3 regions of the Paenibacillus sp. S25 genome follow, and region 3 is predicted to be linked to each of the others. Evidence: riboswitches for the same ligand, from Rfam matches in the RefSeq annotation. Region 3 holds a riboswitch; each other region holds the start of a gene.
The links. Region 3 has a riboswitch for glycine ahead of gcvT (glycine cleavage system aminomethyltransferase GcvT). Riboswitches for the same ligand answer to the same signal wherever they lie in the genome.
Positions count from the first base shown of each region.

Region 1 (3,282 bases), 2.0 Mb from region 3:
CATTCACGTCACCGAGCGCATTGTAACGGAAACGAACGCCAAAGTTGGTCGCCAGCCAATCGGAGCTTGTTAATCCTTGCATCGCCGGTGATGCAGCTTCTTCTGCAGTCATGCCTTTGGCCGGATTAGTATAGGCTCCACGACGGTAGCCATTCATAACCTCGGAGGAATCCCAACGGTTTTTGTTACGGTCCGCATTATAATGATCGGAGATGAAGAAAACGCTCCCCCCGTTATTCACGTATTGCAGCAGGGCAGCCTGCTCGGATGCCTTAAAGGCAACATTCGCTTCACCAATAATGAACACATCATATTGGCGCAACTTGTCATATGTTATGGCCTGCTCTCCATAAGTAAAAGGAATGGGACGGTTCAATTGGTCTACCGTAAAGCCTACATTACGCAGTCCATTGGCAAAGTCGGAGAAGGCGCCTTCAATGACCCAATCTGCTGCACCAGCGGTCTGTGCGTGCGTATTATCGAACAGCACCTTTTTGCCTTTTCCATCCGGCAATGTAGTACCGGGTTGACCCGGGTTGCCAGGTTCACCTGGTTCACCCGGCTCGCTTCCGTTCACCAGTTCAACAGCGCTTGGGCTTTTCACTCCACCAAAATTATTGTAGGCGCCGAGTGTACCCGTCACACGAATTTTGCTGCCGATCAGCTCAGGATGGCCTGATAGCCCATATTGCCCTCTGTACGCTGAAGTCAGCTGTACATCCAACAGATTAGACGTATTACGTTCATTTGCCTGATCGGCAATCAGTACGTTAAAATCATTCGCAAACGGGGAAGAAAAATTAGCCGTTTTCGATCCGGTAGCATGTCCGACGATGTAACCTTCCACCGTCACCGTACCTTCACTGCCTTGGCGCTGAAGTGCTTCGGCTACTGTCAATGCTCCCTCTGCCTTGACCTGACCGAATGGAACGAAGATCCCGATCAGCAGTGATACGATCGCTGCTAGATGCAGCATCCCTTTTAAGCGTGAACCTGTGAATCGCAAGCCTTTTACCATACGTCAATATCCCTCCTATGATTTCCATAAATATACTTGTCCTTTATCAGATTAGCCGCCAATCTTCTAATTCCTTCCTGGTTTCATCCATAATTATGTAAATTTTAATCTTTTTTATTGGGAACGCACCTGTTTATGTAAAAATTAAACCTGTGATTGACACCGAGCACGCCATACATTACGCTAAGAAAGACATGTAGAACGGTATACGCGAATGAAGATGACGGGAGAGTCTGTCCAGGGAGCCTACACTCTGGCGGCACCGAAGGAGCAAGGCGTCAGCACCCGGCTGACGGATAATCTCTCAGGTCCATGTATCGTCATCTGACGCAACTCTGGAGAGAGCGCAAGCCACCCAAGGGGTAAAGGCGGTAAGAACACCGCACGAAACTCTCAGGTAACGAGGACAGAGATAAGGGAAACTTCCTTATCCTGTCCTTTTTTGTGCTCACATTGTGCGTCAGCATTAGGAACCGTCATAACCGCGCAAAGACGCGGAAATACCATATAGTATGGTATTAGAACATACAGGGGGCCACACCATGCGTTTCAAAGATGTATTTTCCATTATCGGTCCGGCCATGACCGGACCTTCCAGCTCACACACCGCAGGCGCGGTACGGCTCGCACGCGTTGCACGGCACTGGCTCGGGACGCAGCCTGACCGTGCCCGTATGACACTGTACGGCTCCTTTGCCGATACGTATAAAGGACACGGTACAGACCTGGCGCTCATCGCAGGGCTGCTTAATTACGATACGGACGATCACCGGATTCCGGATGCCGAGCAATGGGCGGAGCAAGCCGGGATGGCCGTGGAATTCGCCGTCAGCGGACTCCCCGCGCCTCATCCGAACACTGTCCGTTTCGAGCTGTGGAAGGGCGAGGATCAGCGCACACTGTTGGGCTCCTCCATCGGCGGCGGCAGCATCCATGTCCAGCAGCTTAACGAATTCCGGGTCAATCTGACCGGGGAGCTGCCTACGCTGGTGCTTCTCCACTCGGATAAGCCCGGTACATTGGGCGCGATAACTTCAGCGCTGGGCGCGGCCCACATTAACATTGCCTATATGCACGTAGATCGCAAAGGCCGGGATGGTGAAGCACTCACCGCCATTGAAACGGACAGTTCTGCTCCAGCTGAACTGATTGCGGAACTGCGTTCTTTACCTCATATGTATGAAATTAAGATGATTAATTTGAAAAAAGGAGCTGAATCCGATGCGGTTTAGCCATCTGCATGAAATCAGCGCTTTATGCGCTGAAGAATCCACCACAATTGGCCGCTTGATGATTCAAGAGCAGGTACAAGAGACGAATACAACGGAGGAAGAAATCTTTCGCCAAATGTCTGATTATTATGAAGTCATGAAGGAAGCCGTTCATCGCGGTCAGACACAAGACACCGTATCCCGCAGTGGATTGACGGGCGGTGACGGCAAGCGCCTAGCCGAGTATCTGCGGGCAGGAGAAACCTGCTCCGGTGATGCCTCCGCGCTCGCCATGGCTTATGCCCTCTCCGTGTCGGAGGTTAATGCATCCATGGGTCGCATTGTCGCCACGCCTACCGCAGGCTCATGCGGGGTTATCCCTGGTGTGTTCATCAGTGCGCAGGAGCGGTTCGGCTGGGATGATGAGCATATGGTGAACGGTCTGTTCGCCGCTGGAGCCATTGGCTACGTGATCGCCAACAACTCCTTCATTTCTGGCGCGGAGGGAGGCTGTCAGGCTGAGATTGGCTCAGCTATCGGGATGGCCGCTGGCGCTATGGTCGAGCTGCGCGGTGGTACGCCTGAACAGGCTGTTCACGCCGTGGGTCTCGCTCTTAAGAACACGCTCGGCCTGATTTGCGACCCCGTCGCCGGACTCGTGGAGATTCCGTGCATCGTGCGCAATGGGCTGGGAGCCGTGACTGCGCTTGCCGCAGCGGACATGGCTTTGGCGGGTGTGCGCAGCGCTATTCCGTCTGACGAAGTCATCGACGTGATGCTTGAAGTCGGCAGTGCGATGCCGTCGAAGCACCGCGAGACCGCCAAAGGCGGCTTGGCCCAGACGCCGACTGGCAAGCGTTTGACCGAATCACTTACACGCAACACACCGACCAAGAAGGATAAGTCATAATTTATAAGCGGTAGCCTCCTTAAAATAAAAGAGCAAGCATATCGTCCTTGGACGTATGCTTGCTCTTTTGTTTTACTGAACGGTTACCTGTACCTTCGTCATTTTACCTGCATATTTCACAGTAATTACAGCTTTGCCCTTGC
Region 1 covers NZ_CP073683.1:455,940-459,221, reverse strand. The annotation lists gene KAI37_RS02055 (DUF6359 domain-containing protein) at 1-1,018, opposite strand, end outside; glycine riboswitch at 1,233-1,348, shown strand; gene sdaAB (L-serine ammonia-lyase, iron-sulfur-dependent subunit beta) at 1,561-2,250, shown strand; gene sdaAA (L-serine ammonia-lyase, iron-sulfur-dependent, subunit alpha) at 2,240-3,139, shown strand; gene KAI37_RS02040 (Ig-like domain-containing protein) at 3,212-3,282, opposite strand, start outside.
Region 1: another riboswitch for glycine. It lies ahead of sdaAB (L-serine ammonia-lyase, iron-sulfur-dependent subunit beta); the one in region 3 lies ahead of gcvT (glycine cleavage system aminomethyltransferase GcvT).

Region 2 (3,282 bases), 160 kb from region 3:
TATTTCGTATGTCCATCCACTGGTCGCGGATTTTCCCGAATGGCTATGATGCCGAGCCGAATGAAGCAGGATTGCAATTCTACGACAATGTATTTGATGAGCTGCGCAAATATGGTATTGAACCGCTGGTAACATTGTCACATTATGAGACACCGCTGGGTTTGACTCAGAAGTATAATGGCTGGCTGGGTCGTGAAGTTATACAGCACTACGTAAATTATGCCGAAACTGTGTTCACGCGTTATAAGGATAAAGTAAAATACTGGCTGACCTTTAATGAAATCAACGTAATGACCATGAGTCCGTTTACCGGTGGCGGGGTGGTCATTGACCGTGTAGAAAACAAACAACAAGCGATATATCAAGCACTGCATCATCAATTTGTAGCTAGTGCACTGGCGACCAAACGGGGACATGAGATCATCCCGGGCGCTCAGATCGGCTGTATGTTGGCTCGTTTGGAAAGCTATCCACATACGTGTAACCCAGAGGATATACTGAAAGCCCAGCATGAAAATCAGATGAACCTGTTCTTTACGGATGTGCATGCCCGTGGGGAATATTCCAACTACATGAATCGTTATTTTGAAGAAAATAATGTTGTTATACACACAGAACCAGGCGATGCCGAAATTTTAAAAAATAACACGGTCGATTATATCTCATTCAGCTACTACATGACCTTGACCGTTTCTGCAGGTCCAGAAGGTGAGAAAGCAGCAGGAAACCTGATTGGTGGCGTGAAAAATCCATATTTACAGTCCTCTGACTGGGGATGGCAAATTGATCCGATCGGTCTGCGTGTTACACTGAACACGTTATATGACCGCTACCAAAAGCCGCTGTTCATCGTGGAAAATGGCCTAGGTGCTTATGATAAGGTAGAAGAAGACGGTTCTGTGCATGACACATATCGTATTGATTACTTGCGTCAGCATATTGTTCAAATGAAGGAAGCGATTGCCGACGGTGTTGATCTGCTTGGCTACACCAGCTGGGGTCCTATCGACCTTGTGAGCATGTCTACTTCCGAAATGTCCAAGCGCTACGGATTTATTTACGTTGATCTGGATGATGACGGTAACGGAACGCTCAAACGCTCCAAAAAGGACTCATTTAACTGGTATAAAAATGTGATAGCAACCAATGGTGAAGAATTGTAATACTATATCGTCTCGGGCGGGTATAGCAGAGGACATCCTAAGGATGCAATCTGCTGTACCCGCTTTTTTGATAGACACAATAATAATATTTCAGCGGGCTTCACAAACTTTTCACTTGTAATAAGCTGAAAGTTTTCTGTATAATAAATAAAAATTTCATATGTCTGGTTGATGTTTGCGGGAGATGGAACGAAAGTTCCGACCGAAGGGGCAAAACTCTCAGGTGCTTAGGCTGATTACAGCAACAAGCGGGGACCGTAAACGGACAGAACTCTGGAGAGACCCTTAATTGGGCGCCGAAGGTGCACCGCAGAGAATATCTGCTTAAACTCTCAGGCAAAAGGACAGAGACGCGAATAACCTGTGACAGGGAATGCCCTAGGCTTTTTTATAAGCTATTAGAGGCAGAAACCTGCACAAGATGGTTGTATTTTTTCGTGCCTTTAACCTCTCCAGGAGTCGAATCAGCGGATTTGACTCTTTTTTGTTTTCTAATATGCTGGAGGAGCGGGTTGAAATGAATTTGGTACATGTGTTAGAAGCGATTAGCAGTTGGATATGGGGGGCGCCTCTCATCATTCTTGTCATGGGAACGGGGTTGTGGCTGACCATACGTTTGAAGATGCTGCAGGTATTCCGCCTGCCCCTGGCGATCAAGCTGATCGGTAAGGCACCGAATGAAGGCAGCGGGGATGTAAGTAGTTTTGCGGCTTTGAGTACAGCGTTGGCGGCTACAGTTGGCACAGGAAGTATTGTCGGCGTAGCGACAGCCATTAAGCTGGGCGGGCCGGGTGCCTTGTTCTGGATGGTCGTTGCAGCCTTTTTTGGGATGGCGACGAAATATGCGGAAGGTGTACTTGCGGTAAAATACCGGGTGAAGGATCGGAATGGGCAATTTTCCGGCGGCCCGATGTATTATATTGAGAAAGGTCTGGGACGCCGTTTTAAACCGCTGGCGATGCTGTTTGCTTTTTCGGGCATGCTGGTAGCGTTGTTCGGGATTGGAACGTTTCCGCAGGTCAAAGCGATTGTATCTTCGACTGAAAACAGTTTTGGCGTTCCGCCCATTGTAACAGCACTGATTATTGCTATCCTTACAGGACTTGTTACTATTGGAGGACTCAAAAGCATTGCCAAGGTATCGACGAAGGTCGTTCCTTTTAAAACAGGCTTGTACGTACTGATCTGTCTCATCGTACTGATTCGGTTTGCTGACCAACTTCCTGCTGCAATTGCGCTGGTGCTCCATTCGGCATTTTCAACTACATCTGCAACGGGCGGATTTGCCGGAGCTACGATTATGCTAGCGATGCGAAGTGGGGTAGCCAGAGGTATTTTTGCCAATGAGGCCGGATTGGGAAGCGCACCGATTGCAGCTGCAGCTGCCAAAACTAATTGGCCTGCGGAGCAAGGGCTAATTTCCATGACAGGCGTGTTTATTGATACGATGGTTATTTGTGTGATGACCGGGTTGACGCTACTGGTTAGTGGTGTGTGGAGCGGGCCAACCGACGCGGGCCTGATGACTCAGCAAGCATTTTCCAGCGCATTCCCGCTGGGGGCAGAACTACTCACAATCATTCTGATTATGTTCGCGTTCACCACCATGCTCGGCTGGAACTATTACGGGGAACGCTGTGTTGAATATTTGCTTGGGGTCAAGTGGATTAAGCCATATCGTTATCTGTTCATCGTACTGGTTGCCGGGGGTGCGTTCATTAAATTGGATGCGATTTGGCTGCTGGCAGATATATTTAACGCAATGATGGCTTTCCCGAACCTGATTGCACTGCTCGGCTTATCAGGAATTGTAGTCGCAGAAACCCGAACCTATATGGATTCTCTGAATTCTAGTAAGAAAAAGGGCATTCTTGCAGGTGCCAGTGTAGGGGCAGCTATTCAAGTAGAAGAAAAAGGGCAAACGGTTAATTCATAAATTCCAAAAGGGAGTGCCCTCAGCCATCACAGGCTTGAGGACACTCCCTTTTGAATGTTATAACGATGCGTGCAAAATAGCTGAAATATCTTCTTGATTCAGCTTTTTATAATTACCGAAGCCTCCGTATTCCATTTCACGGGCTGCAATGTTTGCGACTTTTTCCAATTGCTCATCATTAAT
Region 2 covers NZ_CP073683.1:4,597,887-4,601,168, reverse strand. The annotation lists gene KAI37_RS20080 (glycoside hydrolase family 1 protein) at 1-1,163, shown strand, start outside; glycine riboswitch at 1,332-1,408, shown strand; glycine riboswitch at 1,427-1,521, shown strand; gene KAI37_RS20075 (alanine/glycine:cation symporter family protein) at 1,681-3,099, shown strand; gene KAI37_RS20070 (iron-containing alcohol dehydrogenase) at 3,157-3,282, opposite strand, start outside.
Region 2: another riboswitch for glycine. It lies ahead of KAI37_RS20075 (alanine/glycine:cation symporter family protein); the one in region 3 lies ahead of gcvT (glycine cleavage system aminomethyltransferase GcvT).

Region 3 (3,282 bases):
CGGTCTGTGGTCTGACCCACAATACGGCCGGGGATACGGCGCATATGTGCCTGAGAAACGGCAAAGTATCCACAGGTCGGACCGCCGAGAGAAGAGGAGATACCAAGTGGCTGCGCGTCTCCTACCACAATATCCGCGCCCTGTTTGCCGGGTGTTTCCAGCAAGCCAAGTGCTAGTGGATTGGCACTGACGACCAAAAGACCTTTGTGCGTATGGATGAGGTCAGCCATCGGCTTCAGGTTTTCCACGGCTCCGAAAAAGTTGGGGCTTTGGACCAAAACAGCCGCGGTCTGTTCCGATACGGCTGCCGCTAACGCATCAACATCCGTTACGCCGTCCGAACAGCCGATCTCCACGATGTCCAAATCCAATCCGCGTGCATAGGCTGCCAATACCTGACGTGCCTCCGGATGGACGGACCTTGATACGATAAGCTGTTTACGGCGGGTAGCTGCGGCGGACAGTGAGCCCGCTTCAGCCAGTGCAGTCGCTCCGTCGTACATGCTGGCATTAGCTACAGCCATGCCCGTCAATTCGCAAATATACGACTGAAACTCGAAAATGGCTTGTAGCTCGCCTTGGCTTACTTCCGGCTGATAGGGGGTGTAGGCTGTATAGAATTCCGAGCGTGAAGTGATGTGCTGGATGACGGACGGAATATGATGATCATAAATTCCTGCGCCAAGGAAGCTGGCATGTGTGTCTGTATTGGCGTTGTGTCCGGCCAGCTCAGCCAAGTGGCGGGTTAAGGCTTTCTCATCGAGTCGAGAAGAAAGAGGCAGTTCCCCTTGATATCGAATGGCCTCTGGAATGTCACTGAATAAATCATCAATGGATGATACACCGACCACACGTAGCATTTCGGTTTGATCCTGTTCAGTCATAGGGAGATAACGATGCTGCTTCATAGGTTCTGGCTCCTTTCGAAAAGCAAATTTCAAACGTAAATTAGCTAATAAAAAAGTGTGTGAGATGAAAAAACCAGAAGTTCATATCTGACATGTTTGCTTTATAGAAATAAAAAGAGTTTAAGATCAGCGCGGGCGTCTATAAAAGGGTGCTGCCACCACCTCGGCACGCAGGCGTTTGCCACGAATCTCAACCTCCAACGGTGTAGAGAGGGCGCTAAAACGACTGTCCACCAAGGCGAGGCCCAGATTACGCTTCAAGGTGGGCGACTGAGTCCCCGTTGTAACCTCACCAATGTGTTGTCCTTCTGCGAATACTGGGTAATGGGCGCGTGGGATACCGCGATCAATCATTTCCAGCCCGATCAATTTGCGAGGAATCCCTTGTTCTTTCTGACGTTGCAGTGCTTCTCTACCGATAAAATCTCCTTTATTCAGCTTGACGAAGAAACCTAGACCAGCTTCGAGTGGTGAAATCGTGGCAGATAACTCCTGACCGTACAGCGGCAATCGTGCCTCAAAGCGTAGTGTATCCCGAGCACCAAGTCCAGCGGGAATCAGCCCATACGACTCACCGGAACGAAGCAAACCCTCCCATACGGCTGGTGCTTCCGCAGCAGGTACATAAAATTCAAAACCGTCTTCGCCCGTATATCCGGTTCGTGAGACAAGTGCTTTTGCTCCGAACAATGGCACATTCTCATGGAAGCGGAAAGATGCCAGATTCGTAATGTCCGTATCTGCCACGGCTGCGGCAATACGTGCTGCTTCCGGTCCTTGCAACGCCAGCAATGCTATCGCATCAGACATATTCTCCATGTGAACGGATGCAGGCATATGACGAATTAGCCAATCCCAATCCTTATCGATGTTGGATGCGTTCACAACGAGCATGTAGCGTTCCGGTCCTTTGCAGTAAACAAGTAGGTCGTCTACTACACCTCCATCGGGGTAACACAGGAGTGAATATTGTGCCTGACCTGGTTCCAACTGGCTGACATCATTCGTGGTCACCCTTTGCAGAAAAGCTTCGGCCTCTTTGCCTTCAACCAAAAATTCGCCCATATGCGATACATCGAATAAACCCGCACGTTGCCGGACGGCCTCATGCTCCTTTTGAATGCCGCTAAACTGAACCGGGAGCTCCCAGCCGCCAAAGTCAATACAACGAACCCCAGACTGCGTCCCGTAGGACGAATATAGCGGTGTTTTTCGCAAATTAGTCATTATTCCACTCCTATCCGGTGTGATCGGCTAAACAAAAAAGACAGGCCGAAAAAAACGTATAGACGGCAGTCTACACTCTTTTTTCAGCTCTGTCCTTGATACCAGAAAGTTACCCCGGTATGTACCGGGTTTCCCCTTGGGTGATCCGCTCCAATAGCGAATGCTCTCCAGAGATGCGTCCGGCAGAGGTCCTTTTGCCTGAGAGATTCACCTGCAATGCAGGTTTACTCCTTCGGCGCTACCTTCGGGATCAACGGTATATTACCTGGCTTTGCAGATAACAACTTGATCCGATTCGCGTGCACTTATGTCTCACAAGCGGCAACAGCTATGCGAATCTTTTTGGCAGTCTCTCCCTCCGCGTTCATCCGCGTTTGCAGTTGTCGGTGTGTTTCCCAAAGCATTTGCTATAACCCATTAATACGCAAATTCATTCAAAATGTCAATAAAAATGTCATCAAAAATAATAGAAAAAACATTTAATATATAAATAAGGATATGTAAGCGTTTGTTATAAGCTATCATTTTTTTATATAGTACGCTATATGAGGTGATATGAAGTATTTTTGTTAGTATTATTGACATGAGTGTTCTTGTTGTCATAATCTTAACCTGTCTAATACAGGTGAGCAAAAGCGATTTTATTCATATGGAAGTGAGGGGAACAGAATGGGTGAAGTGAAGCAGCAACTTTGGTATACAGACGAACATGAGTGGGTTCAGCGGACAGAGAATGGAACGGTGCGGATTGGTATTACAGACTTTGCACAGCATCAACTGGGTGATATTGTTTTTGTAGAATTACCTGAGGCGGGAGCAACGATTGAGCAGGGAGCGGAGATCGGTACGATTGAATCGGTGAAGACGGTATCCGACCTTTTTGCTCCGGTGACGGGAACCATATTAAAAGTGAATGAAACGCTGGAAAGTACGCCTGAGCTAGTGAATGAATCTCCCTATGACAAAGGTTGGATGATCGAAGTAGAGATGGATAAAGAGGTGGAGGAAGCCTTGGGCAAGCTACTGTCTGCGGACCAGTATGAGCAGTTGATTTCCGATGGGCAGTAATGGAGCATTGTAGTATGGAGTAAGAGGGTTATTTGTCTGCTCGATTATTGTATAAAATAGTCGCTATGATTTAACATAG
Region 3 covers NZ_CP073683.1:4,433,919-4,437,200, reverse strand. The annotation lists gene gcvPA (aminomethyl-transferring glycine dehydrogenase subunit GcvPA) at 1-908, opposite strand, end outside; gene gcvT (glycine cleavage system aminomethyltransferase GcvT) at 1,035-2,135, opposite strand; glycine riboswitch at 2,312-2,410, opposite strand; gene gcvH (glycine cleavage system protein GcvH) at 2,805-3,203, shown strand.